Regions from separate parts of the Aurantimonas litoralis genome, predicted to be linked through region 2. Evidence: predicted binding sites of a transcription regulator. Region 2 holds the regulator's gene; the other holds the start of a gene.

Region 1 (3,624 bases), on a different contig from region 2:
GCCGATGGCCGAGCGGCGTCACCCGGTATCCCTGCGCGAACAAACCTCGGACTGCATCAGCTCTTCTGCGCCATCCAGACCTTGTGGATCGCGCCCTGTGGTTCGTCGAAGACGGCCATCCGCACGGTGAAGCCGGCCTCCGCCAGGAGCACCCGGTAACCGGCATCCGAGTAGCTGGCATAGGCGAAAGGCACGTCGAACATCGTGTCGCGGACGCTCGAATGGGACGGCCCGCTGGTGAACAGCAGCCACCCGCCGGGGCGCAGCCAGGCCGCGAAGCGGCCCAGCATCGCCGTCTGGTCGCCATGGTCCAGATGAAAGAAGCTGTCCCAGGCGACGATGGCATCGAAGGACACGGCCGGGAGATAGGCCCGCATGTCGCACAGGATGGTCCGCACCTGCGGGTAGGCCCGCTGGAAATGCGCCAGCATGGCGGCCGAGCCGTCCAGCGCGGTGATCGAGAGGCCGGCCTCCAGCAGATGCACCAGCCCCGCGTGACCGGTGCCGCAGCCGCAATCCAGGAGCCGCGCCCCGGACGGCAGCGCCGCCGCCAGCTGCGCGTAGAAGGGCGGCTCCCACGGCTTCAGCCGGCGCGCGGCCTCGAAGCGGTCGGCGATGAGGTCGTAGCCCGCAACGGCAGGGTGAAGCTCCGCGCTCATCTTGCCGTCATGCCGCGGCGGCCAGCCGCTCGCCGGCCATGCGGTAGGAGATCGCCTCGGCCAGATGGATGCGTCGGACCATGTCGTCGCCGTCGAGATCGGCGAGGGTACGCGCGACCTTGAGGATGCGGTGATAGGCGCGGGCGGAGAAGCGCATCTGCTCGGCCGCCTCCTGCAGCAGTGTCCGGCCCTCCCGGTCGGGCTCGGCTACGCTTTCGATCAGGGCGGCCGGACAATGGGAGTTGCGGGTCGAGCCGGGCAGGCCGAGGCTTTCGTAGCGCTCCGTCTGCAGGGCGTGCGCAGCGGCGACGCGCGCCATGACGTCGGCCGAGGATTCCGCCGGCTGCGGCTTGATCAGGTCGGCGGCCGTCACCGCCGGCACGTCGACGCGGATGTCGATCCGGTCCATCAGCGGGCCGGAGATGCGGGCCTGGTAGTCGGCGGCGCAGCGCGGGCCGCGGGCACAACTGCGGCCCGGCTCACCGGCCATGCCGCACCGGCAGGGATTCATCGCGGCGACGAGCTGCATCTTGGCCGGGTAGGTGACCCGGTGATTGGCCCGGGCGATGACGCTTTCGCCGGCCTCCAGCGGCTGGCGCAGGGAATCCAGCACGACCGGCGAGAATTCGGGGAATTCGTCGAGGAACAGGATGCCGCGATGGGCGAGCGAGACCTCGCCGGGCCGCGCCCGCAGGCCCCCGCCGACCATCGCCGCCATGGAGGCCGAATGATGCGGCGCGCGGAACGGCCGGCGATCCGACAGCTTGCCGCCGGACAATTCCCCGGCGATCGAGGCGATCATCGACACTTCGAGGAGTTCGCGCGGTGTCAGCGCCGGCAGGATCGATGGCAGGCGCTGCGCCAGCATCGATTTTCCCGAGCCGGGCGGGCCGACCATCAGGAGGTTGTGTCCGCCGGCCGCGCTGATCTCCAGCGCCCGCTTGGCGACGATCTGGCCCTTGATCTCGGCAAGGTCCGGCAGGTCGGAGGGCACGGCCCGGATGGCCGGCTCCGGCCGGGCGATGATCTGCGTGCCGCGGAAATGATTGGCGATCTGGATCAGGCTGCGGGCGGCGACGATGTCCATGTCCTGGCTCGCCCAGGCCGCCTCCGCGCCGCTCTCGGCCGGGCAGATCAGGCCGAGGCCGATTGCGTTGGCGCCCATTGCCGCCGGCAGCGCCCCGGCGACCGCGGTGGTCATGCCGTCGAGGGAGAGCTCGCCGAGGACGACATAGCCGGCCAACGCGTCGGACGGGATCGCGCCGAGTGCCGCCATCAGCCCGAGGGCGATCGGCAAATCGTAATGGCTGCCCTCCTTGGGCAGGTCGGCGGGGGCGAGATTGACGGTCACCTTCTTGGGCGGCATCGACAGGCCTGAGGCATGCAGGGCCGCCTGCACCCGCTCGCGGCTCTCGGCCACGGCCTTGTCCGGCAGGCCGACGATCTGGATGCCGACCTTGCCCGGCGCCACCATCACCTGCACGTCGACGGGAATCGCCTCGATGCCCTGAAACGCCACCGTCTTGACCCGCGATACCATCGCCACCACCCCTCGTGATGAACTCCCGCTCACCCACTTTGCCGGAAAGCGACGTTAGGTAAGCATGGAAATCGGAATGAAACAAGAACAGGACAGAAACAAATCGGCTCCAGAGTGAGTCGTTGTCCAGCGATGGCTCAATGGTTAAGCCATCGTTAACGCGTCAAGCAGATGTCGCGCGCCGTGCGCGGCTCAGAGCTGCGCCATGAGAAAGACGGTGGCCGACAGGGCCAGCAGGCCGGCCACCATGAAGCCGCCGTTCCAGACCACCCCGACCCGGAAGGCGCTTGTGTGGCCGAGGCGGCCGATCAGCAGCGTCGTCGCCGTGAAGGGCGATGATGCGCCGGTGAGCGCCCAGCCGGCGGTCAGCGCGACGACGACGACGTTCGGCGACACGCCCATGGCGGCGGCCGACGGCAGCAGCGGCGCCAGCAGCGACACCGACAGGATCGGGTTCATGCCGAGCTGGCCGAGCAGCGGGATGATCCAGACGATGGCGACGAGGATCACCGAGACCGGGATGGCGTCCAGCGCCAGGGCCTGATCGGCGATCAGTGGCTGCAGCAACTCGCCGCCGGTGGCGCCGATAAAGCCGGCCATGACCAGAAGGATCAGCTCGGACTGGAAGGAGGGGATGTCGATGAGGGCCAGCCGCTTCAGCCGCGTCGCGGTGCGCGCCGCGGTTCCGATCTCGCCGCGGGACTGGATGACGATCCAGCCGATGGCGATGGTCGGCACCAGCAGCATCACCACCGCGATCACCCGCAGCCCGGTCAGAAGCTCCAGCACCGCAACGCCCGAAAAGAGCAGGACGAGCAGTGCCAGAAGCGGCTTCAGGTCGCGCCAGCCGCCGATCGGGTCGCGCCGTGCCGGTGCCGGCTGGGTCAGCTTCGGCTTGAAGTAGGTGTCCAGCGCCCAGCCGATGAAGGTGACGAGGGCCGCGTTGAAGATCGCGAAGACGGCGGCCCCGCTCCATGACGAGCCGGGGATGACCGAGGTGGAGATCGCCATGGCGAAGGCCAGCGGCGACCAGGTGAGCGAGGCGACGAAGCCGCGCTGGATGGCCAGCAGCATGCGCCGGTTGCGGATCTCGCGGATCTCGGCGTTGGGCTCGCGGCTGGCGATGCTTTCGGTCAGCCCGCCCAGGAGCGAGATCGCGCCGTAGCTGAGGATCAGCGCGAAGAGATGCCCGCCCGTGGTCAGCGCCAGATAGCGTTTGCCGGGCGGCTGGCTGGCGAGATACTGCCCGCATCGCTCGATGGCCGGCGAGGCGGCGGCGGGGCCGCGCAGCGAGGCGAGCGCGATGAAGAAGGCCGCGATGAAGCCGCCCTGTTCGAGCCCCTTTATCGTGATGGCAAGCCAGTCGGCGCGGGTGAAGAGGGCGATGGCGACGAGGCCGAGGCCGAGCGCCACGAAGGCCTGGCG
Region 2 (3,624 bases):
GCGAGAGCGGCATCTTCACCCATGCCGATTGCCTGCGCCTTGCCGGGCACGGCATCCGCACCTTTCTCGTCGGCGAGAGCCTGATGCGTCAGGACGACGTCGAGGCCGCGACCCGTGCGCTGATCGGCGGCGATCCCGCCGTCACGGTGCCCGCATGAGCGATCCGCGCGACGCCACGCTGACCCATCTCGACGCCACCGGCGCCGCGTCCATGGTCGATGTCGGCGACAAGGAGCGGACGCGCCGCGTCGCCGAGGCCGAAGGCTTCGTGATGATGGAGCCGGCGACGCTCGATCTGATCCTGGCCGGCGAGGCCAAGAAGGGCGACGTCATCGGCATTGCCCGCATTGCCGGCATCATGGGCGCCAAGAAGACCCACGAGCTGATCCCGCTCTGCCATCCGCTGATGCTGGAGAAGATCGGCGTGGAGATCACCGCCGAGCCTGCGCTGCCCGGCCTGCGGGTCACCGCGACGGCGCGCGTCGGCGGCAAGACCGGCGTCGAGATGGAGGCGCTGACGGCCGTCTCGGTCGCCTGCCTCACCATCTACGACATGGCCAAGGCGGTCGACCGCTCCATGACCATCAGCGGCATCCGCCTCCTGGCAAAATCCGGCGGCCGCTCCGGCGACTGGTCGGCGGACGCCGCGTCGTGAGTCTCATACCCGTCGAGGAGGCCTACCGTCTCCTCGTTGAGGACGCCCGCCCCCTCGTCCGCACCGAGACGCTCCCTCTGCGCGACGCGTCGGGCCGCATTCTGGCGGCGGACCTTGCCTCGCTGCGCACCCAGCCGGCCTTCGACGCCTCCGCCATGGACGGCTACGCGGTCCGCGCCGCCGACCTTGGCGACAAAGCGCCCTTCCCCTCCCTGCGGCTCGTCGGCGAATCGGCCGCCGGCCATGCCTATGACGGCACGCTGCAGCCAGGCGAGACCATCCGCATCTCCACCGGAGCGCCGGTCCCGGCCGGCGCAGACGCCATCCTGATCCAGGAGAACGCCGACCGGCGGGACGGCACCGTCACGGCGACGGCGCCGGTCGTCGTCGGCCAGCACATCCGCCCAGCGGGAATCGACTTCGCAGCCGGCACGCCGCTTCTGACCGCCGGCACGGTGCTGACCCCGGGCGCCATCGCGCTGGCCGCCAGCGGCGGCCATCCGGCGATCCCGGTACGCAGCCGTCCCCGTGTTGCGATCCTGGCGACCGGCGACGAACTCGTCCTGCCCGGCGAGACCATCGGCCCGTCGCAGATCGTCGCCTCCAACACCTTCGGCGTCGCCGCACTGGTGCGCGAGGCCGGCGGCCTGCCACTGAATTGCGGCATCGCGCCCGACCGGGAAGCGGCCATCGATGCCCAGCTGACGCAGGCGATCGCGGACGGCGCCGACATCTTCGTCACCATCGGCGGCGCATCGGTCGGCGACCACGATCTCGTCGGCAAGGTGTTCGCCGCCCATGGCGTCTCCCTCGACTTCTGGAAGGTGGCGATGCGCCCCGGCAAGCCGCTGATGGCCGGCAGGCTGGGCGACATGCGGGTCGTCGGCCTGCCCGGCAACCCCGCGTCCTCCATGGTCGCCGCGACCCTGTTCCTGGCGCCGCTGGTCCGGCGCCTCGCGGGCCGGCCCGCGCGTCCGCTCTACCGCCGGGGCGTTCTCGCCGCGCCGATGCCGGACAATGGCGACCGCACGGATTTCGTGCGCGCCCGGATCGAACCGGACGGCGCCGGCCCGCCCCGCATCGTGCCGTTGTCGCGGCAGGATTCCTCGCTGCTGTCGATCTATGCCGCGGCCGATGCGCTGCTCGTCCGGCCGGTCCGCGCCGCACCGGCCGAAGCAGGCGATCCCTGCGATTACGTCCCCCTGACGGCGCTGGAGCCACTTGCGGAACACAACTAGAACAGATAGCTTTGTTCAGGTTTTGTTTTGAGGAGTCGCCCGGATGCTGACGCGCAAGCAGCACGATCTTCTGGTCTTCGTGAACGATCGGGTGCGCGAGACTGGTGTGCCCCCGTCCTTCGATGAAATGAAGGACGCGCTGGACCTGCGGTCCAAGTCCGGCATTCACCGCCTGATCACCGCGCTCGAGGAACGGGGCTTCATCCGCCGCCTGCCCAACCGGGCCCGTGCGCTGGAAATCCTGAAACTGCCCGAGTCGATTCAGGGCAACCGCCCGGCCCCCGTCGGGCGCACCGGATTCAAGCCGAGCGTCATCGAAGGCAGCCGCGACACGGCCCGGCCCGCACCCGCGGTGCAGCCGGCGCCGGCCAAGGCGTCTGCCTCGACGGCCATCCCGGTCATGGGACGCATCGCCGCCGGCGTGCCGATCTCGGCCATCCAGCACAACACCCATTCCATCGTCGTTCCGCCGGACATGCTGGGCAGCGGCGAACATTACGCCCTCGAAGTGAAGGGCGATTCGATGATCGAGGCCGGCATTCTCGACGGCGACACGGTGGTCATCCGCCGGGGCGACACGGCGACTCCGGGCGAGATCGTCGTCGCCCTCGTCGACGACGAGGAAGCGACGCTCAAGCGTTTCCGCCGTCGCGGCGACACGATTGCGCTGGAGGCGGCAAATCCGGCCTATGAAACCCGGATCTTTGGCTCGGACCGGGTCAAGGTCCAGGGCAAGCTGATCGGCCTGATCCGCCGCTACTGACCGCTTCGAACGGGACACGGTCGGCGCAGAACGGATGATAAGCCCTCGCGACTCGCGCCCGAAGAGTTGAGGCCCGAAACCGGCCCGTCCTCGTTCAGGGCGCAGCCGTCGCGGTTCGGCCTGAACCGGCCGGGCCTCTATTGCTGACGGTCGCCGACGCCGGCTGCGTGACAGTCACCGGCGAGTCCGGCGCGGCGGGCTTGCGCCAATATTCCGGCCAGGGCGCAAGCCGGTGGACGTTCCAGCGTTCGGGCGGATCGCTGATCGCCTGCACGATGCGGGGCCGGCCCGTCGCCGCCTCCCGGCCGATCGCCAGCGAGCCCGTGCGTCGCAGCGTGCGCAGCGTCACCAGGACGGCGCCGGACCGGCATTCGGCAAGCCGGATCGCCCGCGAGACGATGGCGACATCCGCCTCGTCGCAGGCATTGCCCGTGCGGGCATAATCCTCCGTCCAGACCACACGCAGGCCGCCGCGCGTGGTGAAGCGGCAATATTTGGCCGCGCACTCCGCGGGAAGCGTCGCACGGATTCGCTCGGTGTCCTCGCCCCGCGGCGCCCGTGCCTCGAAGGCCCGCTCCCATTGTTCCGCGATGAAGCCGCTGGGCCTTGCGCGCAGGAAGGCAAGCTGGCCGTCCGCCGCGAGGGTCGCGACCTCCTTGCCGTCCTCAAAGATCAGGAGCTCGGGCGGGGCTGTCCTGTCGGGCGCAGCAATGAATCCGGCCAGTGCCAGCGGGAGGCCAAGCCAGCGCAACCGGCTTGCGAGACAGGATGCGGTGAGGATTGCCGCCGTCAGCAGCAGAAGCCCCAAGGCGGTCACGCGTCCGATCGCCTGGTCGGGCAGCCAGGCATAGACATTGCGCGCGATCTCGAGGACGAGCCAGAGGCCGGCTCCCATCGCCTGGAATGGCCAGGAATCGAGCCCGAACGGAATCAGCAGCGTTCCCACCAGCGCCAGCGGCATGATCCAC

Evidence for each region. Region 2 encodes LexA, which represses DNA repair genes until DNA is damaged. Its sites were predicted from a motif close to TGTTCNNNNTGTGTTCNG; they were not measured.
Region 1: the regulator LexA is predicted to act here: its motif matches at 2,272-2,289, upstream of N7I30_RS04690 (YifB family Mg chelatase-like AAA ATPase).

What each region holds. Positions count from the first base shown of each region.
Region 1 covers NZ_JAPFBM010000001.1:974,277-977,900, reverse strand. The annotation lists gene N7I30_RS04695 (class I SAM-dependent methyltransferase) at 57-659, opposite strand; gene N7I30_RS04690 (YifB family Mg chelatase-like AAA ATPase) at 667-2,199, opposite strand; gene N7I30_RS04685 (hypothetical protein) at 2,392-3,624, opposite strand, start outside.
Region 2 covers NZ_JAPFBM010000007.1:53,227-56,850, reverse strand. The annotation lists gene trpC (indole-3-glycerol phosphate synthase TrpC) at 1-158, shown strand, start outside; gene moaC (cyclic pyranopterin monophosphate synthase MoaC) at 155-655, shown strand; gene N7I30_RS14840 (molybdopterin molybdotransferase MoeA) at 652-1,893, shown strand; gene lexA (transcriptional repressor LexA) at 1,937-2,656, shown strand; gene N7I30_RS14830 (ComEC/Rec2 family competence protein) at 2,751-3,624, opposite strand, start outside.